2 regions of the Paraburkholderia sp. RL17-373-BIF-A genome follow, and region 1 is predicted to be linked to the other one. Evidence: riboswitches for the same ligand, from Rfam matches in the RefSeq annotation. Region 1 holds a riboswitch; the other holds the start of a gene.
The links. A riboswitch is a leader RNA that binds a small molecule or an ion and turns the genes downstream of it on or off. The one in region 1 is predicted to bind glycine.

Region 1 (15,819 bases):
TGGTTCGAAGGCTATGTGCTGACCGGCCGCCACGGTTTGTTCGCCACGTATGAAGCCTTCGTCCACGTGATCGACTCCATGTTCAACCAGCACGCCAAGTGGCTGGAGAAAGCCAAGCGCGATCTCGGCTGGCGGCAGCCGGTGCCATCGATCAATCTGCTGATCACGTCGCTCGTGTGGCGTCAGGATCACAACGGCTTCACGCACCAGGACCCCGGCTTTCTCGATGTCGTCACAAATAAAAGCCCGGACGTGGTGCGTATTTATCTGCCGCCGGACGCGAACTGCCTGTTGAGCGTCGCCGATCATTGCCTGCGTTCGCGCGACTACGTCAACGTGATCGTCGCCGACAAGCAGCCGCACCTGCAGTATCTCGACATGGACTCGGCGGTCACGCATTGCACCAAGGGCATCGGCATCTGGGACTGGGCGTCGACGGATCAGGGCGTCGAGCCGGATGTGGTGATGGCCTGCGCGGGCGACATCGCGACCATGGAGGCGCTCGCCGCCGTGCAGATTCTGAAGGAGCAGTTCGCCGACCTGAAGATCCGCTTTGTCAACGTGGTCGATCTGTTCCGCCTGATGCCCGAGCATGCGCATCCGCACGGTTTGTCCAACCGCGATTTCGATTCGCTGTTCACCGCGACCAAGCCGGTGATTTTCAACTTCCATTCGTATGCGTCGCTGGTTCACAAGCTGACCTATAACCGCACGAATCACGACAACCTGCATGTGCACGGCTATCACGAGAAGGGCAACATCAACACGCCGCTCGAACTGGCGATCATCAACCAGGTCGACCGCTTTTCGCTGGCGATCGACGTGATCGACCGCGTGCCGAAGCTGCGCGGTGTCGGCGATCATGCGAAGGAATGGTTGCGTGGCCAGATCATCGAACATCTGGCTTATGCACATTCCGAAGGCATCGATAAGGAAGAAATCCGCAACTGGACGTGGAAAGGCTGAGCGAGGCATGACCATGCACACTGCAAACAGCGCTGACGATCGAACGATTCTGGTGTTGAACAGCGGTTCGTCGTCGCTGAAGTTCGGGCTGTTCAGGCACGCGGGCGATGACGAATCCCTGTTGCTGGAAGGCAGTGCGGAAGGCATCGGGCGCGACGACGGCAGTTTGCGGATCAAGGCGCCCGACGGCCGCGTGCTGGTGCAGCAGGAGCGCGTGCTCGAATCGCAGATCGATGCGTTGCAAAAGCTCGCGCAGGTGCTCACGGAGCAGCACCATGCGCGGCCTTCGGCCGTGGGGCATCGGGTGGTGCATGGCGGACCCCATCTGCGCGCGCATCAGCGCATTACCGCCGACGTGCGCCGTCAATTGCATGATGCCGTGCACTTCGCGCCGCTGCATATTCCGCCTGCGCTTGCGTTGATCGACGAGGCCGAGAAGATTTTCGACGACGCGCCGCATTTCGCCTGTTTCGACACGGCGTTTCACGCGACACTGCCGCCGCGCGCGGCACACCTTGCGTTGCCGCGCCGCTATGCGGAAGCCGGTGTGATGCGCTATGGCTTTCACGGTCTCTCGTACGAATCGCTGGTGACGCGGCTCGGCGCCGACTTGCCGGCGCGCGCCGTGTTCGCGCATCTCGGCAACGGTTCGAGCGTGTGCGCGTTGCGCGACGGCCAATCGATCGATACGTCGATGGGTTTGACGCCGACCGGCGGCGTGCCGATGGGCACACGCAGCGGCGATCTCGACCCAGGCGTGCTGCTGTATCTGATGCGCGTGGAGAAGCTCGACGCCGGCGCATTGGAGACGCTGCTGAATCGCCAGAGCGGCCTCGCCGGTTACGCGGATGGCGAAAGCGATATGCAAGCTCTGGAAAAACGCGCAGCAGCGGGCGATGCCAATGCGTCACTCGCGCTCGATGCGTTCGCGACCGCCGTGCGCAAGACGATCGGCGGCTATGCGGCGTTGCTGGGCGGAATCGATTTGCTGGTGTTTACCGGCGGCATCGGCGAGCACAGCGGAGAGATTCGCAGGCGCGTGTGCGACGGGCTGGCTTTCATGGGGCTAACGGAAAGCGATCCGGCGGGCAAGGTGAGGGCGATTCACACCGAAGAGGAAAAGCAGATCGCGCGGCATTGCCGCATGCTGCTGCGGCAAACGCAGACCGGCTGACCTTCACCTTGCCTTGACGACGGTGTGATCCGACACGCCCGTTACGCCGAACAGGCGTGTCACGTCTTCGAGCGCCGCGGTGCGTTGCTGATCGCGTTGCAGTTCGCCGCGCAGCGTGATGCGGCCGCGCGAGACGTGGACTTTCACGGCGTGTTCGGGGACCGCGGCGTCCCAGGCGAGACGCCGGGTCGCCTCCGCGGCGATCTGCGCGTCGCTCAGGCGTGCGCTGTCTGCCTTGTGGTTCGCTGCACGGGTGTAGGGCATGGAGTTCTCCGCGGCACTGATGCGTATGGGGAGAACACTAGCAGAAGTGGCGAATTTTGCATTCGGCGGCGGCAGTGGTGACATCGCGCTACCGCCGCCTGCAAAACCCTGTCAGCAAGCGCTACTGAATCGCGCCCGCCAACACCTGCGCCGTCGCGGCCGACAACGTCCAGCCCAGATGTCCATGCCCGGTGTTGTAGAACACGCCGCGCCGTTTGCCGCGGCCCACCTTGGGCAACATGCTCGGCAGCATCGGCCGCAAGCCCGCCCACGGAATCACGCGCGAGGTCGACACCTCGGGGAAATAGCGCCGCGTCCAGTCCACCAGCGGCGCAATCCGGTCCGAACGGATATCGCGGTTGAAGCCGTTGATCTCCGCCGTGCCGGCCACGCGAAAACGATCCACGCCGAGCCGGCTCGTGACGATCTTCGCGCTGTCGTCGAGCAGGCTCACCCACGGCGCGCGCTGCTGGCTGAGTTCGTCATCGAGACAGACGGTGATCGAATAGCCTTTGACGGGGTAGATGTTCACGTGGTCGCCCAGCATCGAGGCGAAATCGCGGCTCTTCACGCCCGCGCACACGACGATCCGCTCGAACGCGAACCGCTGCGACTCGCCTTCGAGATCGACCGTCAGCGTAAAGCGGCCCTCCGGCGGCTGCTCGATCGACGTGATCTGCGCATCGTAATGAAACTCGACGCCGTGCCGCACGCACGCCTGAGCGAGGCCGCGCGTGAACTTGTGAATATCGCCGGTCGAATCGGATGGTGTGAAAAAGCCGCCGTAAAAATCGCCGTGCAGCGTGGGCTCGATGCCATGCAGCTCGCTCGCCGTCACCGGATTGCGGTCGAGCCCGCCTTCGCGCAGCAGTTCGTTCACCTTGCTCGCGGCGTCGAATTCCTTGCGGGTCTTGTAGATGTGCAGAATGCCGCGCCGCTCCAGATCGAAGTCGATGCCTTCGGTCTCGGCGATCGAAAACAGATGTTCGCGCGCGGCAATCGCGAGCCGCACGGTTTCAACCGTGTTCGTCCGGTAGTGTGGAATCTCGCGCAGGAATTCGCCCATCCACGAGTACTTGTGCCAGGTGGGCGTGGGGTTGAGCAGCAAGGGGGCGTCGCGCGTGAGCATCCAGCGCAGGCCCTTCATGACGGTGGCCGCGCTGTTCCAGACTTCGGCATTGCTGGCGGACAACTGGCCGCCGTTGGCGAACGAAGTCTCCATCGCCGCATAGCGATGGCGCTCGAAGACGGTAACGTGGTGGCCGCGCTGAGCGAGGGCGTGAGCGGTCGTGACGCCGGTAATGCCGGCGCCGATAATGGCGATTCGTGACATGACATGGTCCAGAGTAGTTGAGCATCACCGGTGTCGATTTCGTGTCGAAACCGGCGTCGATGCCCCATCTGTCCATGTACCTGAGAGTTTCTTCCCCGCGGCAGCCGGGCCCGATGCGAGCCGTGTGCGGGGAATCCCCTTCGGTGGGCGCACAGGGTAGTCCAGTGCGCCGCTCTCCAGATGTTCCTGCTGCGCGGTCCTTTTGCCTGAGAGTTTCCGGGGCGGTTGCTCCGTCGGCGTCGTCACGAACGTCTGACGATCTCTCCCGCGCTGCATTGCAGAACGGCTCGACAATACCGTTCAAAAAATTTCACCGCAAGTCTTTCCTGCGATGCACTGCGCAAGCGGCGGTCTGAAACTGCTTGAGTGGAGATGAAGGCGGGGCATGCGTCGCTACGAATTTTCGAGCCCGTACGTCGCGCCGAAATGGCCGGCATCGGCTATATTTGGCGGCACCGCCCAACCTTCATTTGCAGAGGAGAATGACGTGCCCGCTTTCCCAACGCTGCTCGCCTTCGGTCTGGTGTCGCTCGGCATGGTGCTCACGCCGGGGCCGAACATGATCTATCTGATCTCGCGATCGCTCTGCCAGGGGCGGCGCGCGGGCCTCGTTTCGCTCGGCGGTGTCGCGCTCGGCTACGTGTTCTACATGTTCTGCGCCGCGTTCGGCATCACGGCGCTGCTGTTGACGGTGCCGTACGCGTACGACGCGTTGCGCTTCGGCGGCGCGCTCTATCTGCTGTATCTGGCGTGGCAGGCGGTCAAGCCGGGCGGCCGTTCGCCGTTCCAGGTCCGCGATCTGCCGCACGACAGCCGCCGCAAGCTGTTCACCATGGGCCTCGTCACCAACCTCGCGAATCCGAAGATCGCGGTGATGTATCTGTCGCTGCTGCCGCAATTCATTTCGCCGGGGCACGGCAGCGTGCTTGCGCAGTCCATTGCGCTTGGCTGCGTGCAGATCGTCATCAGCGTGACGGTGAATGCGCTGATCGCGAGCATGGCGGGTTCGATCGCCGTGTTTCTCGCCGGCCGTCCGATGTGGCTGCTGATGCAGCGCTGGCTGATGGGCACCGTGCTCGCCGGACTCGCGGTACGCATCGCGTTCGATTCGCGTCGTTGATTCGCTTCAGACGCGCTATCCGTTGCCTGGTCAGCCAGACCGGGCACCCGAGCCTCTGAACACCCAGCCGTTGAACAGCGCCCCGCAGAGCATCAACGCGCTGGTGATGAGGAACACCGCCTGCATGCCGAAATGCGCGCCGGCAAAGCCGCCCGCGAGCGGACCCGCCACCTGGCCCGCGTAATTCGCCGAAGTCGCATAACCGAGAATGTAGCCGGCCGAGCGGTCGGGCACGTTGTGGCGGATCACGCTCGTGATCGACGGCAGCAGGCCGGCCAGCGCCAAGCCCATCAGAAAGCGCAGCGCCACCAGTTGCCAGCCGCTCGTGACGAACGCCTGCGGCACCAGCAAGGCCGCGCACACGGCGAGACACACCACGATCACCCTGGGCGCGCCGATGCGGTCGGCCAGACGCCCCACACGCGAAGCCGCCAGCACGCTGCCCAACGCCGACGCCGACATCACGAAGCCGGACACCAGCGTGACGTGCCTTGCGTCGTGCACCAGTTGGGCGACGTACACGGTGATGATCGGCTCGATCGACATGTTGGCGAACATCAGCAAGCCGGAGGTGAACAGCATTGCCAGCACCGGCCGCAGGTCGGGCACGCTGGCCCAGCCGGTCGCCGCGTCCGCTGCGTGCGCCTTGCCGCCCTTGCGCTCGACCGGTTGCTCCTTGACGAGCAGCGTGGTCGCGATGAACGCGCAGAAGATCATCGCGCCGGCAATGAAAAACGTGTTGCGGATACCGATCAGCGGCGGCAGCGCGCCGCCCACCAGCGGGCCGACGAGACTGCCCGCCATCACGCCCGAAGCCAGCGTGCCGAGCGCCCATCCGGTGCGTGAGCGCGGCGTCTGCGTGGCGATCATCACGGTCGCACCCGATGCATAGCCGCCGACGAGACCCGCCAGAAACCGCAGCCCCACCAGTTGCCAGACATTTTGCGCGAGCCCGAGCAAGGACATCACGATGGCCATGCCGAGGCTCGCGCGAATCAGGATCAGCTTGCGTCCGTAGCGGTCGGCCATGCGTCCCCACAGCGGCGACACCAGCGCGGCGGCGAGGAACGTCGCACCGAACGCGACGCCGGACCACTGCACGGCGGCCGCGGCCGAATGGACGCCGAGCTGTTGCACATAGAGCGGCAGGAAGGGCAGCAGCAACGTCATCGCGACGATGGTCGTGAACGAGCCGAACAGGCAGACATAGAGATTGCGCTGCCAGTGCGGCGCGCCGTCGGTGGAAGTGGCTGAACTCATCGAGGCAGGATGGAATGCGGGCGAATGACGTCGGGCCGCGGGCGCGGCGAAAAACCGATTGTGCCTGAGAGCGGGCAATCGGGCCGGTGAAGCGGGCAGGGGCGTGGCCGATCAATGGGTCATCGAGCGATGCAGCGAGCGCAAGCCGAAAACAGTTAGCCGGCGCAGTCTGGTGCCGCCTCAGACAATTGCCGGTCGTGAATCCTGGTATGCTGACTGTTCATCATTGGCCGCGCACCACGCGCGCCCCCGCATTTCTTATCTCGAACACAAAGGCACGCCCATGTCCGACTTTCCCATCGACAATCCGTTTCTCGAATCGCTCGGCGTTCGTCTCACGCAATGGCGCGATGGCTACGCCGAACTGCTGATGCCGATCGATGCGAGCAAGCTCAATCGGCAGGGCGTGCTGCAAGGCGGCGCGATCGCGACGCTGCTCGATGCGGCGGCGGGCTACGCCGGACTCTTTGCTGCAAGCGGCGAACCGGCACGGCATGCTTTCACGCTGTCGCTGACCACCAATTATCTCGACAAGGGACTTGGCGAATCGGTCACCGCGAAGGGTTTTCTGGAGCGCGCGGGCCGTTCGATTTTCTTCTCGCGCGGCGAGGCTTGGGTGGACGGCAAGCTGCTGATTGCCAGCGCGCAGGGCACGTTCAAGTATTCACGGACGACTTGAGCCGTAGCGACCAGTCTGCACGCTCGTCATAGCGCCTTGTACATGATGGTGGTTGCATCGTACTCGTGGCTATGCGTGCCGCGCGCATAGCCCGGGATCACGCCGGCCGTCCGATAACCCAGGCCGGTATAAAGCGGCTCGGCGTGGTCGCCGGTGCGAGTGTCGAGCGTGAGCAGGCTGCGCTGCAACCCATGCGCATGGCGTTCGAGTTCCGTCATCAGCGCCCTCGCGATGCCCTGACGGCGGAACGCGGGATGGACCAGCAGCTTGCGCACCTCGGCGCGATGCCTTTGATTCGGCATCGTGTCGTAGTCGAGTTGCACGGTGCCCGCGATCGTCTCCCCTTGACGCGCGACCAACAGCACCAGCCCGCCGGCACGCAGCGAAGACAGCACTTTGCCGTTCCAGTACGCTTCACTCTCGTCGACGCCACACGGCATGACGAAGCCGACGCTGGCGCCGTCATGCACACAGGCGCGCAGCAGTGCGCCGAGTTCGGGAAGATGGCGCACGAGGTCGTCGGCGGTGAATGGGGTGATGGTGGTCTTGCTCATGCTTTGGCTCACACGATGAAGAGAATGTAGCGGGCCGCGCTATGCGCGGGCGTCACGAAAGCGCTGGGCCCGAACAGTTGATAGCGCAGGCAGTCGCCCGGTTGCAGATCGTGGCTCTGGCCGTCGACGGTGATCTGCAACTGCCCTTCGAGCAGGATCAGATGATGTTCGAGACCAGGCCGCGGCGACGCGTCGTAGGTGATGCGCACGCCGGCGTCGAGTTCGCATTCCAGCGCTTCGCCGCTCAGCGCCTGCGCGGGCGGCGACACGGAGCGCCGCCGGAAGCCGATGCTGGCGTCGGTCCAGAGCGGCTGGGCGTCGCGCGGCACGAGCGGCGCAAAGTCTTCTTCGACCATGTGCATGAGGCGCGACATCGGCAGGCCGTACGCGACGCAGAGCTTGCCGAGCACGCTCGCCGTCGGGCTCACGGCGGCGTTTTCGAGGCGTGACAGCGTCGCGCGGCTGACGCCGCTGAGTTTGGCGAGGTCGTCGAGCGACCAGTTGCGTTCGGCGCGCAGCGCACGTAGCCGCTGGGCGATGCGGCGGTCGATGGCGTTGTCGTCGGAGAGTGTGTTTTCCATATTGGGGAAATTATCTCTAATATGGAAAATCGTCAACAACGAAAAAATGCACGGGCCCGGCGGCTCCGCTTACGCGTGCCGGTTCATGCGCAGCGCCGACGTGTCGTAGAGGGACGAGCGAACGCGCTCGATCAACGCGCCTTTCCCGCTTGCAGCGGGTGTGGCGACACGCTCGAGAGCATCCACAGATAACGCCGCTCGACTCATGCCACACGAGCCTCGCGCGCGCCTTTTCGTTGCGGAGATTCATACACCTGCGCGGCTTGGGCCGTTTATCATAGTGCCCACAAACCAGAAAGCGCCGCCCGGCTGTGCAGCGGTAACGCACATCATCCACGAGACCCGGCGGCTCATGCCGCGACATCATCTATGAACTCCACTCCCGACGCTTTTTCCCGTCCTTCGATCCGCGCGTTGACCTTGCTTGAAGGACGCGTGCTCGGCGTGCTCGTCGAAAAGCAACACACGGTGCCGGACAGCTATCCGCTCTCGCTCAACGCGCTGACTTTAGGCTGCAACCAGAAAACCGGCCGCACGCCGGTGATGAACGCCACGGAAGCCGAGGTGCTGACCGCCGTCGACGGATTGAAACGGCTCAGCCTCGTGATGGAAGGCAGCAGCAGCCGCGTGCCGCGTTTCGAGCACAACATGAATCGCGTGTTGGGGCTGCCGAGCCAGTCGGCGGCGTTGCTCACCACCTTGCTGCTGCGCGGTCCGCAAACCGCGGCCGAATTGCGCCTGAACAGCGCGCGTTTGCATGGTTTCGCGGATATCTCGTCGGTCGAGGCATTTCTCGACGAACTCGCGGCCAACGACCCGCCACGGGTCGTGAAACTTGCCCGCGTGCCGGGCGAGCGCGAGAACCGCTGGACGCATCTGCTGTGCGGTGAAGTGAGCGCAAGCGAGTTGGCGCAGCCGGGTGAGGAAGACGATTCGGTGCCGCTGTCCGCATTCGAAGCGGTCAAGGCCGAACAGAAGCGTCTCGCGGATGAAGTCAGCCGGCTGCAGGCCGTAGTCCGCCGCATGGCAGCGGAGTTGGGGATCGACGCCAGCGACCTCACCGCAGGCGAATAAAGCCGTCAACCATGACGCAAAACATTTACGACGATCCGGCCTTTTTCGAGAACTACAGCCAATTGGGCCGCTCGCAACAGGGGCTCGCCGGCGCGCCCGAATGGCCGGCTTTGCGCGCGCTGCTGCCGCCCATGCACGGCTTGCGGGTGGTCGATCTCGGCTGCGGCTATGGCTGGTTCTGCCGCTGGGCGCGTGAGGCGGGCGCAGCCTCGGTGCTCGGCGTCGACGTATCGGAGAAGATGCTCGAACGCGCCCGCGCGGGTTCGAGCGATGCGGCTCTCACGTATGCGCGCGCCGATCTCGAACAGCTCGACTTGTCGCCGGCAGCCTTCGATCTCGCGTATAGCTCGCTCGCGTTTCACTACATCGAAAATCTGCGCGGCTTGCTCGACCACGTGCATCGCGCGCTGGTGCCGGGCGGGCGGCTGGTGTTCTCGATTGAGCATCCGATCTTCATGGCGCCACAGCAGCCCGGCTGGTCAATCGACGCGAATGGCCGCAAACAGTGGCCGATCGACAGTTATCAACTGGAAGGCCCGCGCGTCAGCAACTGGCTGGCCGAGGGCGTCGTCAAGCAGCACCGCACCATCGGCACGCTGCTCAATCATCTGATCGGCGCGGGCTTCACGATTGCCCATGTCGACGAGTGGGGACCAACGGAGGCGGACCTCGCCGCGCGCCCCGAACTCGCGGAAGAACGCGAACGCCCGATGATAATGCTGGTGTCCGCCACGCGTTGAATTCACGCATTAGTTGTCGCGATTGCGCTGCCGATCCGCTGACAGCGTTCGCTGCGTGCGATAGAAAACGCGCGGAGGCACGTTAGGCGAATCTTCGGCGAGCCGGTCGAGCTCGTCGCGGATCGCGGTGAGGTAGTGGCCGTCGCGCGCATCGGCATCGCCCGCGAAAATCGCTTCGAGCCTGCGGCGCACCGCGCCATAGCGCGCGCCGGCCGCACGATGCTTTTCGGCGCGCTCCGCGTAGCGCAGGAACGTTTGCAGCGCGGCCGAGACCGCGGCCGTCACGCTCACGAAGCCGATGAAAATCCTGAGTCCCGGCGAAACTGCGGACAAATTCAGCGATGCGAACACCGCCGTGCCGACGAAAGCGGTGAGGGCGGTCACCAGCCAGCCGACCTGGCGGTCGCGCGCCGACAGCAGGTCGGCCATGTCGTAATGGCTCATCTGGGATTCGCGCGCGCGCCGGATCCATTTCAGCAGAAGCTGGTTCTCGTCGACCGGCGGCTCGTAGGCAGGCAGATTCTTCATGTTGCTCGTCAGGGCTGTTCGGTTGCGCAAGCTTAGCGCATGCGTCTGACGATACTGTGCCACATGAAGCCGGCGACCCGCGTTCCGGTCGCGCGATAGTGGTCTTTATGCCGGTGCCGCTGCCAGTTCCGTCGCCGATGCCGCTTGCCGCGCCACACCGAAGCGCTCGCTATGCGCCTTGCCGTTCAGGTAAAAATCACCGATCGCGGCCTCGCGAATGATCGCGGGATTGTGCGACGCCAGCACGCGAGCATTGCGCCAGTAGCGATCGAAGCGGCGCGTCTCGCTGGTCGCCGACGCCCCGCCCACTTCGAACAGCAGCGTCGCGGCTTGCAGCGTCTGCTCGATGGCGATCTGTTGCGCCTGGAAGGTCTGGATGTCCAGGTTGATGTACGTCTGTTCGCTGGTGCGGCCTTCATGCCGGGCGACCGAGACATCGTCGATGGCGCGCGCAAGCGACGCGCTGATGCTCTGCGTCGAGTAAGCCAGGCTCGCGAGGCGACCGACCACGCGATGCACGAGCGGATTGTCACGCGGACTCGATTCGCCCGGCACACCGAACGTGCGGGTCCTGGCTTGTGTGAACGCGACCGCATCGCGCAACGCCGCGCGGCTGATCCCCGCGAGATTCGCGACATGCAGCGCCTGGTAGTAAGCCGTGAGCAGGCTGTTGCGACGCGGCTCGGAGGCGTTATAGCGACGGTAGAGGTTGTCGTGCGAAACCGGCACATGCGTGAAGCGCGCCGTGCCGCTGCCCGTGAGCCGTTGCCCGAAACCATCCCAATCGTCGATGCGTTCGAGGCCCGGCGCGTCGGCTTTGACGAGCACGCGCACGTCGCTCTGGCCGTCGTGCGCGGTGACGTCCACCCAGTCCGCGTAGAGCGTGCCTGTGGTGTAGTACTTCTCGCCGTCCAGATGCCATGCGCCGTTGGTTTGCGTGAGACGCACGCTGTTGTTGGTGACGCTGGAGCGCTCGGACACCGCGCCACCGACGATCTGACCTTGCGCTATCCGCGTGAGCCAGCGGTCGCGCAGCGATTCGTCGTCTTGTTCCAGCAGCGACTCGATAAAGCCACCATGCACGCGCAGGATTTGCGGCAGATTCGAATCCGCCTCGCCCAGGCGCGTCACCAGCGCGAAGAACTGCGCGAGCGAGATGCCTTCACCGCCGTATTGCCTCGGCACGCGCAGTTTGGTGTAGCCCGCTTCGCGCAGCCACTCGACGGGCGCATAAGCGAGTTCGCGATGCTGCTCGCGTTCGACCGCGCCCTCGGCGATACGCGCGAAAACCGGCGCGAAGCGACGGGTCAGCGGGTCGTCGCCGAAAAGTTGCGCGGCGTCGGCGATGCTGTGATCGGGATTCGTTGATTGAACTGCGGACATGGGTTCTCCGAAACGGGGTGCGCGTGAGGCGCAATCAGAGAACGGTAAGGGACGCGGCAGGGTGCTAGCAACCAAGTATTTGGCCGATTCTTAGCAGCAGGAGTGAAATGGTCCAGGCGCTTGCCACGGCAAGGCGCGCGGCTTATTTCAATCCTGCCACTGCGCGCCTGCGCGCCAGCAATCGCACGGCAAGCAGACACACGCCCATCACGGTCAACGACAACACCGTCGTCATGGTGCCCAGCGCGTAGATCACCGGCGTGGTCACCGACGTGGTGAGGCCCTGCAACTCCAGCGGCAAAGTGTTCTGATCGCCGATCGCCTGGGAAGTGCGGGCAATCTCGTCCCATGAGAGCGTGAAGCCGAACATGGCGACGCCCACTACCGACGGACCGATGATAGGCAGCACCACGTGCCGGAAACTCTGCCACGGCGTTGCGCCCAGATCGCGCGATGCTTCTTCGTAAGCCGGATTGAAGCGGTTGAACACCGCGAACATGACCAGCAAACCGAACGGCAGCGTCCATGTCAGATGTGCGCCGAGTGCGGACGTGAAGAGGCCCATCGAAGTGGTGTAACTGTCAGCGAAAGACTGATAGCCCCACGCGGAGGCGAAGTACTTCACGCCGTTATCCAGCAGACGGAACGTCAGGCCGATGCCGAGCGAAACGATAATGGACGGCATGATCAGACTGGCCACGGAGACATAAAACACCGCTGTATCGCCGCGAAATTTTCGGCGAAACGCGAGGCCCGCCGCGACGGAAAACAGCACCGTCAGCACCGTGACCGCCAACGCGAGCCGCACGGAGCGCCCGAACGCGCCCCAGATGTCGACATCGCCCACACCGTCGCGCAGCATCGCGAACCAGTGCAGCGACACACCTCGCATCGGAAACGTGAGGCCGCCCTCGGGGCCCTGAAACGACAGAATGAAAATGGTGATCACCGGTCCGTACAGAAACAGCACGAACAGGCCGAACAGCAGCGCGAGCCAGTAGAAACTCGCCGGACGGCGCTCCCGATGTTTGACGCGAATGGCCTGCATCTTCATAGCTCCTTGCGAATGTCGACGACCCGCGTCAAACCCCACACGATCATCAGCACCACGGCGAGCAGCATGATCGCGTTGGCGGCTGCTGCGGGAAATTGCAGGTAGCCGGTTTGCACCTGAATGATCTTGCCCACCGACGCGATCTGCTGGCCGCCCATCACGCCGACGGTCAGGAAATCGCCCATCACGATCGTGATGACGAAGATCGAACCGATCACGATGCCGGTTTTCGACAGCGGCAGGACCACGTCGCGCACCACTTGCCAGCCGCTCGCACCGGCATCGCGCGCGGCTTCGAGGAGCGAGCGGTCGATACGCATCATCGCGTTGAAGATCGGCACGATCATGAAGAACGTGTAGAGGTGAACGAAAGCGAGCACCACCGAAAAGTTCGAATACAGCAGCCATTCCAGCGGCTGATCGATCACGTGCGTGCCGAGCAGGGCCTGATTCACGAGACCGTTGCGCCCGAGCAGCGGCATCCACGAAATCATGCGGATCACGTTCGAAGTCCAGAACGGAATCGTGCAGACGAGGAACAGCACGGTCTGCATGCTCGTGGTGCGCACATGGAAGGCGAGGAAGTAGGCGATCGAAAACCCCAGCAGCAAGGTCACCGCCCACACGATCGCGCAGAACTTGAGTGTCGACCAGTACGTCTTGAAGGTGACGCAGACGTCCGTCAGCGACGAACAGCCGTTGAAGATCGCCGCGTAGTTCTTCAACGTAAATGCGGGAATGATCTGGTATTCGTTGAAGTCCCAGAAACTGACGATCAGCGTGATGACCAGCGGCACGATGAAAAACAGCAGGAAGGTCAGCGAGAGCGGCGTCGCCTGTAACCACGCCGGCGCTCGGCGGTGTTTGACGGGCTCGTCCTGCGCGTGCGAGGGAAGGTCGATCGTTGCCATGGGCGTGTTTCTAAGGAATGACTATGCGTTGATTCGGACAGCTGGTGACAGCCGGCGTGTCGCGTGCCGGCTGTCATATCGAACCACGGCGCCGATCAAGCCGCGATGAACTCGTTCCACTTCTGGACCATGTAGATGTTCTCGTCCATCACCGCGTTCCAGCAGGCAATCGCGCCCATGCGCTGGTTGTACGAACCGCCGTCACGCACGGTGCCGGTCTTTTCGAGCAACTGGCCGTCCGGCGCCTTGATGTCCTGCGCGGCCGGTTTGCCCTCGATCCAGTAGTCCCACTCGTAGGGCTGCATGTGCGTCTTCGCGGTCTCCAGCACGCCCGAGTAGTAGCCCTGACGCATCAGGTACGCACCCGCCCAGCCGTCCTGGAACCAGTTGACGAACTCATAGGCGGCGTCGAGCTTCTTGCCTTGCAACGAGCGCGGGAAACCGAAGCCCGACGCCCACGAGCGATAGCCTTCCTTGAGCGGCTGGAATTTACAGGCGACACCCATGGTGCGGACTTTCGTCACGGCAGGCGACCACATCGACTGGATCACCACTTCACCCGAGGCCATCAGGTTCACGCTCTCGTTGAAGTCTTTCCAGAATGCGCGGAACTGGCCGGCGCGCTTCGCTTCGATCAGGATCTTGATGGTCTGGTCGATCTCGGCCTTGGTCATGTTGCCTTTGTCGCCGTATTTCATGTGCCCCATCGCCTCGATCGCCATGGCCGAGTCCATGATGCCGATCGCGGGGATGTTCAACAGTGCGGCCTTGCCCTTGAACTGCGGATTGAGCAGTTCCGCCCAACTGTCGACGGGCCGTTTGATCAGGTCGGGCCGGATGCCGAGCGTATCCGCGTTGTATGTCGTGGGAATCAGCGTCATCCACTCGGTCGGCGTGGCGGAGAATTCCGTGGAACGCGGGCCGGTGAGAAACATGACCTTCCTCGGCGCCGTGCCTTGATCGCCGATCTTTTTGCCGTTGACTTCGCCGCGCGTGAGCACTGGCGTGATCTTGTCGGCGAGCTTGATGCGCTTTGCGTCCATGCCGGCCAGCGTGCCCGCCGGAATCAGCTTCTTGAGCGCGAAGTATTCGGTGTCGACGATGTCGAACGAGTTCGGCTGGGTGATGATGCGTTTGGCGACGTCGTCGGTGGTTACCGGCACGTATTGAATCTCGATGCCGGTGTCTTCCTTGAATTTCTTCGCGATGTCGGCGCTCTGGTTGACCGCCGTGCCGAGGTAGCGCAACGTGATTTTTTCCTGCGCGTGCACGTACGGAAAACCGGCAATGCCGGCCGCCGCCACCGCGCCCTTGATGAACGTGCGGCGCGACAGGCCTTTTTCCTTCCCATCCGTTGCGGCCGCTGCCGGGCTTTCGTTCGTTTCACTCATTGCTTTCTCCTCAGTTGACGTTCGTTTGACGTTCGTTGATGTCGCTTATCGCCTGGCTGATGCGCGAGATTCAATACTCAGGCTGCGAGCGGATGCGCGTCCCGCTCCTCCCACCAGACCACCACGCGCGCGTCGGGACCGAGCCGCGCCGGGTCGTAATCGCCGTCGCTCACGAGCGAGACCAGTTCGGGCGAGCCGTCGAGCGGATCGAGCGTTACGCGTAGATGCGTGCCCTGATATTCGGCTTCACGCACTGTGCAAGGCACGCCGCCGATGCGCGTCAAGCCGTTGTCGCCGCTCGCGGTCTGCACCGGCGTAATGCCATGCGGCACGATGCGCAGATGATCGGCGCGCACGGTAAACGACCGGCCATTGGTATTGAAGACGTTGTGGCCGCCGAGAAAGCGCGCGACGAATTCGGTGCGCGGACGATTGAACACTTCGTGCGGCGTGCCGCTTTGCTCGATACGGCCATGGCTCATCACCACGACGAGATCGGCCAGCGCCATCGCTTCTTCCTGCGAATGCGTAACGTGTACGAAGGTAATGCCGAGTTCCTTCTGCCAGCGCTTGAGTTCGGCGCGCATCTGCACGCGCAGGAACGGGTCGAGCGCGGAGAGCGGTTCGTCGAGCAACAGGCAGCCCGGCCGGTTCAGCAACGCGCGGGCGAGCGCGACACGTTGTTGCTGGCCGCCGGATAGCTGCGCCGGTTTGCGTTCGCCATACGCCGACATGGCGACCAGTTCGAGCAACTCAGCGGCGCGCTTGCGCCGTACGTCCTTGGCGATGCCGCGCATCTTCAGGCTG
Region 2 (15,819 bases), on a different contig from region 1:
TAGCCGTTCGCGAGTTTCGTCAGGAACGCCATCGACGCATTGCGCGTTTTCACCGGCAACGCACTTGCCGTCATGTCGTACGCGAGAATCAGTCCTTCAAAACGGGTTTCGTCGATCGGATTGAAACTCGGTTGATAGGTCGTGACCCAGGCAAACAACAAGCGGTCGACGAGCTTGAGATAGCGGTCGTCGCTGGTGGCGCGCCAGGCGAGCGCGGCGTCGCGCAACAGATCGAGATCTTTCTCCGCTTCGACGCTCTGGTCGTAAATGCCCTCGTGCGGCAGCGTGCCTTCGGTGTGCAGTTTCGCCAGCGCATGCGGCTGATCGTTCAGATGCGCCTGCACATTGCTCACCAGCGCTTTCACGCCGGGATCGGCGTTCGTGCGTTCGCTGGTTTGCAGGGCGGGCGCCGCACAAAAATTCATCGCGGCCTGTGCTTGCCGCAGCGGCAGCAGCACGGCTGCGCCAGCCAACAGCAGCGTGCAGGCTTGCCGCCATGTCGGCGCTCGCGTTGCTTCGGTCCGGCTTTGCATCAATCGCACCTTTCGCGCCATGCGAAACTCCTCGTTAGGCTGATTCGGTGTGTGATGTTAGCCGTTTGCGGCCAGGAGCGACAGAGAACCGAGGGCAGAACCACGCACCGCCCTGCCGCCTCTTTTCGAGGCAACGGGCGATGCGCGATAACTGTCCAGCTTACTCGTAGTCGGCGATCGGCACGCAGGAGCAGAACAGGTTGCGGTCGCCGTACACGTTGTCCGCGCGGCCGACCGGTGGCCAGTACTTTTTCGCGATCAGCGTGGGCAGCGGATACGCCGCGGTTTCGCGCGCATACGCGTGCTTCCAGTCATTCGCGATGACCACCGCTGCCGTGTGCGGCGCGTGCTTCAGCGGATTGTCTTCGCGGTCCGAGCGGCCTTCTTCGACGGCGCGGATTTCCTCGCGGATCGCGATCATCGCTTCGATGAAACGGTCGAGTTCTTCCTTCGATTCCGATTCGGTCGGCTCGACCATTAGCGTGCCCGGCACCGGGAAGCTCATTGTCGGCGCGTGGAAGCCGTAGTCGGCGAGACGCTTGGCGACGTCGTCCACGGTGATGCCGCTGGTTTCCTTGATCGGACGCAGATCGAGAATGCATTCGTGCGCGACCAGTCCGCCCGGGCCCGAATACAGCACCGGATAATGCGGCGCGAGTTTCTTCGCGACGTAGTTCGCGTTGAGGATCGCGGTTTCGGTCGCGGCGGTGAGATTCTTCGCGCCCATCATCGCGATATACATCCACGAGATCGGCAGGATCGACGCCGAACCGTACGGCGCGCCCGACACCGCGCCAATGCCGTTCGGCGCGCGTTCATAGCCCGACGAGATCTGGTTCGGCAGGAACTGCGCGAGGTGCGCGCCGACCGCCACCGGCCCGACGCCCGGTCCGCCGCCGCCGTGCGGAATGCAGAAGGTCTTGTGCAGGTTCAAGTGCGAGACGTCGCCGCCGAACTGGCCCGGCGCGGTCAGGCCGACCATCGCATTCATGTTCGCGCCGTCCACATACACCTGGCCGCCGTGCGCGTGCACGATCTCGCAGATTTCACGCACGTTCTGCTCGAACACGCCATGTGTGGACGGATACGTGATCATGATCGCCGCGAGTTTGTCGGCGTGCTGATCGGCCTTCTTCTGCAGGTCTTCGATATCGACGTTGCCTTGCGCGTCGCACGCCACCACGACCACCTGCATGCCGGCCATCTGCGCCGACGCCGGGTTCGTGCCGTGCGCCGAAGCAGGAATCAGGCAGACATTGCGATGCGCTTCGCCGCGCGACGCGTGATACGCGTGAATGATCAACAGGCCGGCGTATTCGCCTTGCGAGCCGGCGTTCGGCTGCAGCGACACGGCAGCGTAACCGGTGGCCGCGACCAGCATCTCTTCGAGCTGATCGATCATTTCGCGGTAGCCGACGGTTTGCTCAGCCGGCGCGAACGGATGGATCTGGCCGAATTCAGGCCACGTGACCGGCAGCATTTCCGAGGTCGCGTTCAGCTTCATCGTGCACGAGCCGAGCGGAATCATCGAGCGGTCGAGCGCAAGATCCTTGTCCGACAGGCTGCGCACATAGCGCAGCATTTCCGTTTCCGAATGGTGACGGTTGAACACATGGTGCGTGAGGTACGCGCTGGTGCGTTCGAGCGCGGCGGGGACCGACGCCGTGTTCGACGCGGCAAGCTTTTCGTCGAGCGTGTCGACTTGCGGCACGTCTTTCGCGCCCGCGGCTTGCGCGAACACTTCGAGCAGATCGGCCAGATCGCGGCGCGTGGTGGTTTCGTCAATCGACAGGCCGACTTGCGTGTCGCTCACGCGGCGCAGATTGATGCGCTTCGCTTGCGCGGCGTCGTGCAGCGCTTGCGTACGCGCGCCGGATTCGAACGTGAGCGTGTCGAAGAAGCTTTCGTTGGCGAGCGTGTAGCCGAGCTGCTTCGCGCCTTCCGCCAGCAACGCAGCGATGCGGTTCACGCGCAGCGCAATGGTCTTCAGACCGTGCGGGCCGTGATAGACGGCGTACATGCTGGCCATGATCGCGAGCAGCGCTTGCGCGGTACACACGTTCGAGGTGGCCTTTTCGCGGCGGATATGCTGTTCGCGCGTTTGCAGCGCGAGACGCAGGGCCGGATTGCCTTGCGCGTCGACGGTCACGCCGACGAGACGGCCCGGCATCTGACGCTTGAATTCGTCGCGCACGGCGAGGTATGCCGCATGCGGGCCGCCGAAGCCGACCGGCACGCCAAAGCGCTGCGTGTTACCGACGGCCACGTCCGCGCCCCATTCGCCCGGCGGCGTGAGGACGGTCAGCGCGAGCAGGTCGGCGGCGACCACCACGTGGCCGCCCGCTGCATGGATTGCTTCGGTGAGCGCGCGGTAGTCGCGCACGTCGCCGTTCACGCCCGGGTATTGCAGCAGCACGCCGAACGCGTTCACATTCGCCGCTTCCGCAGCCGGGCCCACCTTTACTTCGATGCCGACCGGCGTGGCGCGCGTCTTCACCACTTCGATGGTTTGCGGCAGCACGTCGTCGGCCACGTAGAACACGTTCGACTTCGGCTTGCCGATGCGTTGCAGCAACGTCATTGCTTCAGCGGCAGCGGTGGCTTCGTCGAGCAGCGACGCATTCGAGATCGCCAGACCCGTCAGGTCGACGATCATCTGCTGGAAGTTCAACAGCGCTTCCAGACGGCCTTGCGAGATTTCCGGCTGGTACGGCGTGTACGCGGTGTACCACGCCGGATTTTCCAGCACGTTGCGCAGAATCACCGTCGGCGTGTGCGCGTTGTAATAGCCCTGCCCGATGTACGAGCGGAACACCTGGTTCTTGTCCGCGAGTTCGCGCAGCGCGGCGAGCGCTTCCGCTTCGCTCTTCGGTTGCGCGAAGGGGCCGAGCGGCAGCGTTTCGGTGCGGCGGATCGTCTTCGGAATGACGGCGTCGATCAGCGCGGCGCGCGACGCGAAGCCGAGGGCTTCGAGCATCGCGTGCTGGTCGGCCGCGTCCGGGCCGATGTGCCGTTCGGCGAAGGCGTCATGCACTTCGAGCGCGGCGAGCGAGAGAGGAGTGCGGTTCATCAGACGATCCGGGTGTTCGAGCTTCATGGGTGTTCCTGGCGGTGCGGCTGTCCGTTCGAAAAGGACACCGCACCTGTCGGGTTAAACGTAAAGGTGAATCAGGCGCCGATTGACTTGGTGTACGCGTCGGCGTCGATCAGACGGTCCTGCGTGGCGTCCGCAGCCGGCTTGATCTTGAAGAGCCAGCTTTCGTACGGCGTGCTGTTCACCGAATCAGGCGTGTCGGCCACGGCGGTGTTCGCTTCGATGATTTCGCCCGAAACCGGCGCGTAGATATCGGAAGCGGCTTTCACCGATTCGATGACGGCGACGGTGTCGCCTGCCGTGACGGTCTTGCCCAGTTCCTGGACTTCGAAGAAGACGATGTCGCCGAGCGCTTCCTGCGCGTGGTCGGTGATGCCGACCGTCAGCGTGCCGTCCGCTTCGGTGCGGACCCATTCGTGCGATTCGGTGTATTTCAGATCGGCCGGGATGCTCATCGGATGCTCCTATGCGGTGTGATTCGGTAGTGACTTGAAAAAAGTGGACGAACGCGCCGGTTGCTTAAACCGCAAGCACTTTGCCATTGCGCACGAACGGCAGTTTTACCACGCTTGCAGGAACGTTTTTGTCACGAATCTGAACGTGCACGGTGTCGCCTGGCTGCACGCCCTTCGGCACGCGCGCGAAGGCGATCGATTCCTGCATGGTCGGGGAAAACGTGCCGCTGGTGATTTCGCCTTCGCCCTGCGGCGTGACGACTTTCTGATGAGCACGCAGCACGCCTGCCGCCTTGCCGTTGTCCTTCAGCAGAATCAGGCCGACGAACGCGGCCTGCGAACCGTCCGCTTCCAGCTTGCCTTTGCCGACGAAGTCGCGCGGCGAGGTGAGGTCGACGGTCCAGGCGAGGCCGGCGTCGAGCGGCGAGACGTTGTCGTCCATATCCTGGCCGTACAGGTTCATGCCGGCTTCGAGGCGCAGCGTGTCGCGCGCGCCGAGACCGGCCGGGCGCACGTCTTGGGCTTGCAATGCGTTCCACAGCGCTTCGACGTGATCCGCCGGCACGATGATTTCGAAGCCGTCTTCGCCGGTGTAGCCGGTGCGGGCGACGGTCAATTCGCCGAACGGCGTGTTTTCGATGCGAGTGGCGTTGAAGGGCTTCAAGGCTTCCGTGGCGGCGCGCGCGGCCGGCACGGTTTGCCAGACTTTTTCGCGTGCGTTCGGGCCTTGCACGGCGACGATCGCAAAGTCGCGACGCGGCGTGATGGTCAGGCCGAAGCCGCCTTCGGCGTTGAGCTGGCCGAACCAGGCGATGTCTTTATCAGCGGTGCCAGCGTTCACGACCACGCGGAAGTGATCTTCGCCGAAGTAATAGACAATCAGATCGTCGATCACGCCGCCGTCCGGGTTCAGCAGGCAGGAGTACAGTGCGCGGCCGAGCGTTTGCAGTTTGGCGACATTGTTCGCCAGCGCGTATTCGAAGAAGGCGCGCACGCGCTCGCCGGTGAAATCGACGACGCACATGTGCGAGACGTCGAACATGCCAGCGTCGGTGCGCACGGCGCGGTGTTCGTCGATTTGCGAGCCGTAATTGACAGGCATGTCCCAGCCGCCGAAATCGACCATGCGGGCATTGAGCGCACGGTGGGTGGCGTGAAGCGGGGTGTGTTTGAGTTCGGTCATGGGGCCTCGGGCATCTCGCGAAACAAAAAAGGCCATGCGGCGCTACGCCTCGCGGCCTTCTGGCTGCGAGCGTGGTCCTGCATGACCCCTCTGTCCTCGATACCTGAGAGATTGCGCCACCGTGATCACATTGACGTGCCGCGGTGAAACGCGCGCCCCTTCGGTGGGCAGCTTGCCAGAATCTGCTCGATTAAACGATGCAGACGGCTACTGCCGCTCTCCAGAGTGCGAAAAACGAGTGCCTCGATGTTGCCTGGACGCGGGTTTTTCGACGCGGTCGGTCCTTTTGCCTGAGAGTTTGCGGGTGTGCCCCTTCGGCGGCGCGGCCTGCGATTTTCAGCGGCCAGCGCGCTCTCCCGACGCGTGCGGCGAATGTACGCGAGGGCCGGGGGCTTGTCAAATAAAGGCCCGCGAGCGGCGCGGCGGTTGACGCACCGCTCTCGCGCCTGTCAAAAAAAGCGCGGGACGTGATGCCGCGCTCGTGCTGCTTTTGGTGCCTGACCTGACGTGCGGCGCGATTATTCGCCGATGGCGTGCGCCGCGTTGTCCAGCTCCTGATTCAGCACGCGCTGTTCGTCGCTGGAGAGGCCGCCGCCATGTTGCGCGGCCATGTCGTGCGCTTCCTGACGGATCACGTCTAGACGATGATGCAGCGCGCCGCCTTGGGGCGGCGGGTAATAGCCCTGATTCACGCGGTTGTCGATCCGGCGGCTGAGATTGTCGATGCGGCCGTCGACCTGACGCAGGCGCTGATCCGCGATCTGTTGCGGGTTGGGACGAGGCGCCGGCTGGGGTTGAGGCGCCACCACACAGGCGGCGAGGGAACTGAGCAAGGCGCACGCGGCGAGCGCGCGGATAGTACGGGGCATGGACTCTCCGGAAGTCATTGTCGTTGTGTGGTGCTACCCGGTAGCAACGGATGACTGCCGGGCCGCGCTGACCGGCAGCGCGGCCTTATTTGTAACGTTATGTTCCTTTCGGGCTTGTCAGGGTTTGGCCCGCGCGGCATGGGTGGCGAGTGCTATTTTAGGTGCACAAGCCGTTTCGACATGCCGGCCAAATCGTCAGCGAATCCGCTCAAACGGCAGCCGGACGCCTTCTTCCGAACTGCGCGCCGCAAGCTCGATAACCGTCATTACGTCGACGGCGTCCTGTGCGCTGACCGGGAATTTCACGCCGTGCCGGATGGCGTCGGCCACCGCGATGTAGAACCCGGTGTAGTCGCCATTGCGCGTCGGCAACTCGCGCTCGACCTCCTGATCGCCTTCCTGCACGCGCAGCACACCGGCGGCATTGCCGGCGCCGAAACCCTCGTCGCCCGGCCGCAGGCCCGCCTTCAACTGATCTTCCTGCGTATCGAGGCCGTATTTCATATAGCTGCCGCGCGTGCCGTGGATGGTGAAGCGCGGCGCGACCAGTGCCGTCAACGCGCTGGCGTGCAGCACCACTTCGAACTCACCGTAGCCGAGCTGGATATGCACGTAGTCGGGTGCGCCGGCGTCGTCGCGATGGGTGCGCACGGTGGCCGACACGGTTTGCGGCGCGCCGAACAGGGCCAGCGTCTGGTCGATCAGATGCGGCCCGAGGTCCAGCAGCAAGCCGCCGCCTCGCGACGCTTCCTCGCGCCAGCGTTGCCGCACCTCCGGCCGGAAACGGTCGAAATGCGATTCGTATTGCGTGATCCGTCCCAATTCGCCGCTCGCGAGCAGGTCGCGCACGGTAAGAAAATCGCCGTCCCAGCGACGGTTGTGAAACGGTATGAAGAGTTTGCTCCGGGCGAGCGCGATGTTGGCCAGCGTGTGGGCGTCGGCGGCGTTCAGCGTGACCGGTTTGTCGACCACCACGTGCTTGCCCGCTTCCAGCGTGCGGCGCGCCAGGTCGAAGTGCGTATCGTTCGGCGTGGCGATCACGATGCAGTCGATTTCTTCGAGCGCCAGCAGCGCGTCGAGGTCGGCCACCACCTTCGTGTGCGGATAGTCGGCGAGCGCGCGCTCGGGTTGGCTCGTGGCAATGGCCGCGACGCTCGCGCGGCCGCAGTGCTCGATCACCGGCGCATGGAAGGTCGCGCCGGCGAAACCGTAACCCATCAATCCAATCTTCAGCGATGCGGACATGCTTGTCTTCCTGCAAAATCGGCGCGCCGCTTTGCCACCGCGGCGACGGCGCGCAACACCGCAATTGTGGCATGTCCTGAAGGTGGACCGTCAGCGTCGTCGGCTCGGCGCATGTTGATCGGATATTGCTTTTATGAGGCGGGCATCCGTTGCATGCATCCGTGTTAACATCGCTCCTCTCGCGCGAACCGCAGCGGGCCGGAACACCCTCGCACCGCGCAGGGCACCCGTTCCAGCCGCCGGGGCCGCGCAGCATGCCCCCGGGCCTTCGGCCGGCAGTCGCCGCTCCGCTACGCCCTCAACCGCCGCTTTCAACCGCATCACCCATCCACAGACGATGTCCGCAGGCCTGAACCCCGCTCAAAATGAAGCGGTCCGTTATCTTGACGGTCCGTGTCTCGTGCTCGCCGGCGCAGGCAGCGGCAAGACGCGCGTGATCACGCAGAAGATCGCGCACCTGATCGAGGCCAAGGGCTTCGAGCCACGTCACATCGCCGCTGTCACGTTCACGAACAAGGCCGCATTGGAAATGCGCGAGCGCGTGGGCAAGCTGCTCGAAGGCAAGACGCTGACCACGCCCGGCAAGGAAGGCCGCAAAGTGCCCGTCAATCAGTTGACGGTCTGCACTTTCCACTCGCTCGGCGTGCAGATTCTGCGGCAGGAAGCGGAGCACGTCGGCCTGAAGCCGCAGTTCTCGATCATGGATTCGGACGACTGCTTCGGCATGATCCAGGAGCAGGTCGGCTCGACGGACAAGGGCTTTATCCGCAAGATCCAGTCGATCATCTCGCTGTGGAAGAACGGCATGATCATGCCCGAGCAGGCGATCGCGATCGCCGCGAACGAGGACGAACATCAGGCCGCGATTGTCTACCGCAATTACGTGGCGACGCTGCATGCGTATCAGGCGGTCGATTTCGACGACCTGATCCGTCTGCCCGCCGAACTCTTCGAAAAGAACGAGCAGGTGCGCGACCGCTGGCAGAACAAATTGCGCTATCTGCTGATCGACGAGTATCAGGACACCAATGCCTGCCAGTACGAACTGGTGAAACTGCTGGCCGGCAAGCGCGCGGCGTTCACGGCGGTTGGCGACGACGATCAGGCGATCTACGGCTGGCGCGGCGCGACGCTCGAGAATCTCGGCCAGCTCAGCAAGGATTTTCCGAAGCTGCATCTGATCAAGCTGGAGCAGAACTACCGTTCGACGGTGCGCATTCTGACCGCCGCGAACAACGTGATCGCGAACAATCCGAAGCTGTTCGAAAAGAAGCTGTGGTCCGAACACGGCATGGGCGACACGATCACCGTCACGCCGTGCAACGACGAAGAGCACGAGGCCGAGTCCGTGGTGTTTCGCCTGTCGGCACACAAGTTCGAGCGGCGCGCGAATTTCCGCGACTACGCGATCCTGTATCGCGGCAACTTCCAGGCGCGCATTTTCGAGCAGGTGTTGCGGCGTGAACGGATTCCGTATGTGCTGTCCGGCGGCCAATCGTTCTTCGACAAAGCCGAGATCAAGGACATCTGCGCTTATTTGCGCTTGATCGCCAACGCGAACGACGACCCCGCGTTCATCCGCGCGATCACCACGCCGCGGCGCGGCGTCGGCAATACGACGCTCGAGGCGCTCGGCTCGTTCGCGGGCCAGGCCAAGGTGTCGCTATTCGAGGCCGTGTACATGGGCGGCATCGAGGCGCGTCTGTCGCCACGGCAGATCGAACCCATGCGCGTGTTCTGCGACTTCATGCAGCGCCTCACCGATCGTGCCGAGAAGGATGCCGCCGGCACGCTGCTCGACGAACTGATGGACGCGATCCACTACGAGGCTTATCTGTACGATGCGTTCGACGAACGCCAGGCGCAGGCCAAGTGGCAAAACGTGCTGGAGTTCATGGAGTGGCTCAAGCGCAAAGGCACCAAGGCTGAGCCCGCGGGCGCGGCGAACGACGAAGCCACCGGCTACGACACCGCCGACGGTCTCGGCGACACCGGCAAGAGTCTGCTCGGCCTGATCCAGACCGTGGCGCTGATGTCGATGCTCGAAGGCCGCGAGGAAGATCCCGACGCGGTGCGGCTTTCGACGGTGCATGCGTCGAAGGGTTTGGAGTATCCGCACGTGTTTCTGGTGGGCGTCGAGGAAGGCATCATGCCGCATCGCGGCGGTCCGGACGACGAGCCGATCGACGACGCGCGCATCGAAGAAGAACGCCGGCTGATGTACGTGGCGATCACGCGTGCGCAACGCAGCCTGCATCTGAACTGGTGCAAGAAGCGCAAGCGCGCGCGTGAAACGGTGGTGTGCGAGCCGTCGCGCTTCATCCCCGAAATGCTGCTCGACGATGCCCCGCCGCCGACGCCCGAAGAAGCGCCGATGTCGCCGAAAGACCGGCTCGCGAGTTTGAAGGCGCTGTTGCAGAAGCCTTGAGTGGGCGCTTCGAAACGTCGAGTGCGCAGCCGCTCGCGGACAGCGCCCAACCTGGCGCATAACGCGAATCTCGTAGGCGTGTCTGTTGGCCGAGATATAAAAAAATCCCTGCGCCGCGTCGCCACGGTGCAGGGATTTTTTGTCACGCGGCAAACGCCGCGAGCGGTGCGTCTTACTTCACCGCGCTGACCATGTAGTCGACGGCGGCCTTCACGTCCGCGTCGGAGGCAGTCGAGCCGCCCTTCGGAGGCATCGCGCCCTTGCCGTGCAGCGCGTAGTTATAGACCGTGTCCATTGGCTCTTTCAGACGCGGTGCCCAGGCGTCCTTGTCGCCGAACTTCGGTGCGTTCAGCACGCCAGCCGCGTGACAGGCCTGGCAAACCTGCTGATACAACGCCTTGCCGGCTTGCGACGCGTCCGCGCTTTGCGTGCCGCCCGCTGCCGGCGCGGCCGCTTGCGGCACGCTGGCCATGGCGGCCATCGCTGCGGCGGCCTGAGCCGCGCCCGCGTCGGAAGCGCCGGCCGGCGCTGCCGCTGCTGCACCGGAGGCCGCAGCGGCGCCTGCTGCCGGCTGAGCCGGTTCAGGGAAGCTTCCGCCGGAGTTGTTGGCCATATAGGCGACCGCGCGGGCGATCTCAAAATCGCTGTAGTCGTCCGGGCTGGTGCCGCCGCGCGGCGGCATCGCGCCTTTACCGGTGAGGGCAGTGTGCAGCAGCGTATCGAAGCCTTGCGCGATGCGCGGCGCCCAGTCGGCAGCATTGGTAAATTTCGGCGCGCCTGCCGCACCCGACGCGTGACACGCGGAGCACACGGCCTTGTAGACTTCCTCGCCGCTCTTGTAGACGCGCGGCGCGTTGGCGTCGCGAATGTCGACCTGGGCGAACGGCTTGATGCGGGCGGTGACCTCGGCTTCGGAGAGAGAGTCGGTGCCGGCGCCGGTGCGCGTCGAATTGTCGACGTAGATCACTAGCAGAACGATGATGACGATCGGTACCGCAAAACTGGCAATGATCGCGGCGACGAGCTGTCCGGGGGTTTTGATCGGGGCTCCGTGTGGTGCTTCGCTCATGCTTGTCTCGTCTCCGTGGGTATGTGAGCGGTACAGCGTGACGGCAACTTCTTGTTCTTTAATCAGCCACGGACGATTATAGACGGAACATTTCGACGGCGGCGAGGGGCGCGGCGGGGTGTTCAGCAGGCGTTTACCCGCATCGCGAGGGTTGTCGGAAAGCCGCCGAATGCCGTCATTGGGGCCGTCCGGTGGACGGTGTGGCCGAAACCGGGTATCCTTTCGGTCTCGCTTTGGCGTCGCATCCGTTCTGGTTGCCGCGCTTTCGTGTTGAAGCGCCCGTAGCTCAATGGATAGAGTACTGCCCTCCGAAGGCAGGGGTTGCTGGTTCGATCCCAGCCGGGCGCACCATAGAGAGTCGATCTCGTTCAAGGGCTTACGCAGTGTGTCGTTACCCTACAAATGTCGTAAACGACATCTGTAGGTAATACCAGCAGCGCACAACAAGTCCCGCGTTAGACTCGTTCCTCCGGCTGTCCAACTCTCGGACTTCCCGCCAGCCTGCCAGCACGCCCTGCCAAGCGCACGCCGGTAGAAGCATGAGCTTTCAACTGTGCTCTTTGCGCATCCTGGTGTCTCCCCAAATTTTTCACCTTCCCGCGCATGCGTTCGACCACGCGCCTTCGAGCAGGATAGATTCCGGCGTGTCGGAGCGAGTTGTGTTCTGCGAGATAAAGTTGGTCGTAATCTACCCGTGCCTCGATTCGAAGAGCCTCCGCGCGCTCTCGACTTTGCTGAATCACGAGAGCGTTCTCGGTCGGAAAGTTTTTTCGAAAGAACTTGCGCGAGACCCCGATTGTCTTGGCAGCTTGGCTAGCACTGCTCAAGTCGCCTCCCCGAATTAGCGCCGCAAGCTCCGCGCGGAGCTCTTCCATCGGGCGTCGAGCTCCTGTGACCCCGCTCTCAATCAATCGAACGCTCTGACACTCCGGCGCAGGACGCAGCGAAAGCATCACGCGATTGCCGAGCAATATGTCTGCGATTGCACAGCCGCAACAATAGGCGGTCAGTGCAAGCCGCGGCAGGCTCATGCGTACATCGCCTTTTGCCCATCCATACATCTGCGATTTGCCGACGCGAAGGTGTGCCGCGAAGTACGCGGATTTTCCTTCGAACAGAGTATGAATGGCATGGTTGAGGAAGGCGGACTGTGCGGATGGTGAATAGATGCAATCAGGAAAGAAGAGCGCATCGTCAAGCAGCTCTGCAACGAGACGCGCACTCTCGACCTCGTAGTCTGACGCTGGACGGAGCGACGTCGACTCCACATCCAGCATTTCGGCCTTAGCCTGACACGCGTCGGCCTGGTTGCCGGAGTTGGCGTTGCGTTTCTGCTCGGGCACCTCGACAAGCCGCGCTTTGTGCAACGGGCAGGCAATGACCGCGTCAATATGCCATAGCAGTCGCTCATAAGGGTCGCGTCCCATCCGCTGGTCCTCCCTGTAACAGCCGGGACAAAATCGCCTTTTGCTCGACATTAGCTTGAGCGGCGAGACGAGGCCTCTCAACGGCAACAGCGTACAAACCTGCAGGTTAGTGCGGAGTGTTAGACCGTTCAGCGCATGGGCCCAGTGATGGGTCACCTCCGTTAGGCTAGAGACACTGGCCACGTAATCAGCACGTCCAATGTCGCGAGCCATTCGGCCTGGGTCGACGTCAAACAGCTCCTGCGCAGCCGGCCCTATGATTCGATATGCCAAGGTCCAGCGGGATATGTTGTGGGCGATACCCAAACGAGTTACGTAGCTACCCAGACACTCGCGGTCTTCGCCAGAGCATCCGTAGGGTGGAAGGCTGAAGAGGATTGAGCGCGGCGGCGCGTCTTCCGGCCAACCGCCGGGCAACCGCGAACGAAACAGACCTTTCATCGACGGAACCCTCGCATATCGTCACTGGCACGTCGTGCCCTAGTTGCTGCGAAGCGCGCAAGCATTTCGGCCTCGCTTGGATAGGCAATGGGATGCGGCGACGAGAGATATGGCTTGATGTTCTGCTCTCCTTCCAGCGTCTCGGACACAATCGTTTCGTATTCGGCCTCAGAGGGTAGCGAACTCCAGATATAGTCATCTTTCCATGACTGGCATCCTTCATACGCGCACGCAATTACCGCCCTGACCAGGGTTTTAACTGCATATCCAGGAATGCCGAAATGAGCGTAGAAGAGTTTCTCGACGTACTTTTCGAGGTCGACTTTGAACGGCAGGGGAAGATGCTTCGCGAGGTCTTTGATGAACTGCGTGAATGCGTCGAAGTCGTCTTGAGTGGGGTGGTATCGCGGGAAGTGGACGACACTGATGCGTCGTGCGAGCTGTCCGCTGGCGCGGACCAGCTTTTCTGAGCCGTAGGCGCCCAAAAGCAACAGGTTCGTCTCTCCACGGTTAGCGATAGACTTAAGGAGATTGCCGTATTGAAGCGGGTCCGATTTCGAATCGGTTAAGTGCACCGCTTCGTCCAATAGAAGGTGACGAACCCGTCTGTTGCGAAGAGCTTGTTCGAACGCCGCTCGGTAGCCTTTGACGATGTCGTTGTGCTTCCGGCCGGTACCGGGCTGGATGGGAATGTCCGGGGTCAAGGTATGAAGGTCGTCGAGAAGATGCTGATACAACAGTTGCCAGTTGATTTCCTTGCCGTCCGCGGCGTCAATGCTGTTCAACACGACCGGAATCACGCCAGGATTTTCGCGTACCTCCACATCATAGAGCTTCAGCAGGGCCTCCGTTTCGAGTGTGGCAAATGTTGTTTTGCCAACGCCCGCTGGACCAACGACTATAGTGATAGAGAGGCCTGCGCCTGGAATCATATGTCTCTCGACTTCTCCGAGGACCGTTTGAAGGTTTCGATGCATGAAGCGAAGGGATTTGATGTATTCGCCCTTTTGGCTTGGACTTCCGTTCACCGCCTGTTCGAATGTTATTGAGCTCATAACACCTCCTTGATTAAAGTGGCTGGGACGTGGGCAGCGAGTTGTAATTCATCTTGAAGTGGCCCCTATTCGCCTTGGGTAAAGGGATGCGCATGACGCTGTCGTCATCGGGCGGTCCAGACTCTGCGGGCGTGGTGATAGGCATGTCGAGGCATGCTTCCTTCTGGGCTGCTGTATGGTCTTCAATGAGACGCGCATCGCCATAGACTTGACGGGTAGCCGCCGTCAAGGATGCTACGTCCGGAAGATTGTGGCCGTTGAGGACTTCGTACATCGCGGTTTCCAACGCTTCGTCGGGTTGTCCGTGCATGCGCATACGAACTTCGTGAATCACATACCCCCATTCGACGTAGGTCAGCCTGCGATACTTCATGAGCAGCTTCGACTGGCATCGGACCCATTTGCCATTGAGCAATGCATAAACGATGCTCACGTCCCACATGTCGATAAGAACGGGGAGCTTCTGTGGGCGGACTGACTTGTCGGCGAACTCGTCAGCCCAATACCAGACATGACCAATCTTGACGCCCATCTGTTTGTCGAGTTGCCGGGTGTCGCCTTTGGATGGAGGTATGCACGTCAGGATGTAGAAATACGAATCGTAGGGAGTCAATCTTGCAAGACGACGTCCTGTGACAGCGAATCGAAAATTCATGTATTCGATGGGCGCATGGTCGTGCGCTGGGTGAACCTGCAGGTTGTATTCTCGGAAGAAGTATTCATCGAGAAGACCATGCAATTCAGCAAAGCTCATCAGGTCGGCTCGTATCGGGTCAACGGACTTCGTGACCGTACGAACATTGCGTAATGCTTTGCTATTGCCCACCAGATAGTGAATAAGCTTGGTATTTGTCGTTCCGAACAAGCGCTCCATGACGCCGCCAAAACGGGATTTGTGTGCGGGGCGGAACTGAAGCGTGATGTACAGAAGGTCGCAAAGTTTGTTGAACGCCGCGGAATGAAATTCCTTTCCATTGTCAACGACGATAATTGCGGGTGTACGTCGGAACGTTCGCACCATTGCCCGAATCGCCATCATGCAGCTGATGGTGCTCGGCGCATGAATTGACAGGTAGAAAGCCAATACTGCTCGTGTCTCGGCGTCCATCACGATTGTGAGCCAAGGACGCCTTCGAAAAATCCTACCGCCTTTGCCTCGGATTTTGATGAAGACGTCCAGCTTTGTGTGGTCGATATGAACGCGGTGGAAGGGACGTCCACCGTGTATCTTGTCCTCAACATGCAGGTACCAGGTCGCTGGCTCCTCGTTGTATGCGAACCTTGGACCTTGGCGTGCTTTTAAATCGATAAATTTCTTTCGGTGAGAGTAGTACGTCTTTCTCGAGACGAGGTCCACGCCTGCCTCTTGGCTCAGTTCGATATACAACTGATAGGAGGCTTCCCCGTTCGGATTGGTTGGGTTGTTACCTCGCTCAGTGGCTTCACGAATCAGTTCTAGCTGTCTTTCTGAAACCTGCCGGCGTCCCCCGCTGCGACGCTTCGGAGTTGCAGCTCTTCGGCGGGCGGGCAACGATTCGCCTGCCGCGCGAACCGCTCTCAGTATTCGCTGTACCTGCCTTTTGCCTAGATTGCATCGAACCTGCTTGCCGGCTTCAAGGGCGTTGACCATCAGGAATCGATTTTTGCCCTCGATAATCTGATAGTCGGTGAGGCCGTCAATTTGAGCAAGGCGTTCGTCGGTGGACGCGGTAGATGAAAGCAAAATTATTTCGCGGTTGAACAGTGCGCGCTCGAATTCTGCCACCGGCATCAGGCCACCATTACGGGTGTGCTGGTCGAAATAATGAATAGACTCTGAATTGGCAAACGAAACCTCGAACACCCCGGGGCGCCCCTTGAACATAAATTCGGTGCCCATGTCAACGTCAAATGTAACCTTGTCGCTGACCGCCTTCGTAACAGGCCGGTTGAACTGAAGCGCTTCGAGTTGTACACGTGAGCTGCAGAGTACAACGTCATGTGGCTCGCTCAAGTCATCATTTTCCAGGTCGACGAAAAT

Region 2: it holds a riboswitch for glycine, as region 1 does, so the genes downstream of both, gcvT (glycine cleavage system aminomethyltransferase GcvT) here and P0D80_RS18080 (D-amino acid dehydrogenase) in region 1, are expected to answer to the same signal.

The regions. Positions count from the first base shown of each region.
Region 1 covers NZ_JARESO010000013.1:74,337-90,155, forward strand. Annotated here, with positions in the region: gene P0D80_RS18065 (phosphoketolase family protein) at 1-966, shown strand, start outside; gene P0D80_RS18070 (acetate/propionate family kinase) at 980-2,140, shown strand; gene P0D80_RS18075 (BON domain-containing protein) at 2,144-2,404, opposite strand; gene P0D80_RS18080 (D-amino acid dehydrogenase) at 2,526-3,737, opposite strand; glycine riboswitch at 3,922-4,015, opposite strand; gene P0D80_RS18085 (LysE family translocator) at 4,225-4,857, shown strand; gene P0D80_RS18090 (MFS transporter) at 4,888-6,117, opposite strand; gene P0D80_RS18095 (PaaI family thioesterase) at 6,401-6,796, shown strand; gene P0D80_RS18100 (GNAT family N-acetyltransferase) at 6,823-7,350, opposite strand; gene P0D80_RS18105 (helix-turn-helix domain-containing protein) at 7,359-7,931, opposite strand; gene P0D80_RS18110 (YceH family protein) at 8,301-9,005, shown strand; gene P0D80_RS18115 (class I SAM-dependent methyltransferase) at 9,017-9,745, shown strand; gene P0D80_RS18120 (SLATT domain-containing protein) at 9,755-10,273, opposite strand; gene P0D80_RS18125 (acyl-CoA dehydrogenase family protein) at 10,379-11,656, opposite strand; gene P0D80_RS18130 (ABC transporter permease) at 11,799-12,704, opposite strand; gene P0D80_RS18135 (ABC transporter permease) at 12,707-13,621, opposite strand; gene P0D80_RS18140 (ABC transporter substrate-binding protein) at 13,717-15,012, opposite strand; gene P0D80_RS18145 (ABC transporter ATP-binding protein) at 15,090-15,819, opposite strand, start outside.
Region 2 covers NZ_JARESO010000009.1:265,313-281,131, forward strand. Annotated here, with positions in the region: gene P0D80_RS14340 (alginate lyase family protein) at 1-554, opposite strand, end outside; gene gcvP (aminomethyl-transferring glycine dehydrogenase) at 694-3,630, opposite strand; gene gcvH (glycine cleavage system protein GcvH) at 3,702-4,082, opposite strand; gene gcvT (glycine cleavage system aminomethyltransferase GcvT) at 4,147-5,265, opposite strand; glycine riboswitch at 5,346-5,499, opposite strand; glycine riboswitch at 5,534-5,634, opposite strand; gene P0D80_RS14360 (hypothetical protein) at 5,784-6,134, opposite strand; gene P0D80_RS14365 (oxidoreductase) at 6,330-7,379, opposite strand; gene P0D80_RS14370 (UvrD-helicase domain-containing protein) at 7,717-9,807, shown strand; gene P0D80_RS14375 (c-type cytochrome) at 9,980-10,876, opposite strand; tRNA gene P0D80_RS14380 (tRNA-Arg) at 11,152-11,227, shown strand; gene P0D80_RS14385 (TniQ family protein) at 11,332-12,744, opposite strand; gene P0D80_RS14390 (AAA family ATPase) at 12,741-13,799, opposite strand; gene P0D80_RS14395 (TnsB C-terminal domain-containing protein) at 13,813-15,819, opposite strand, start outside.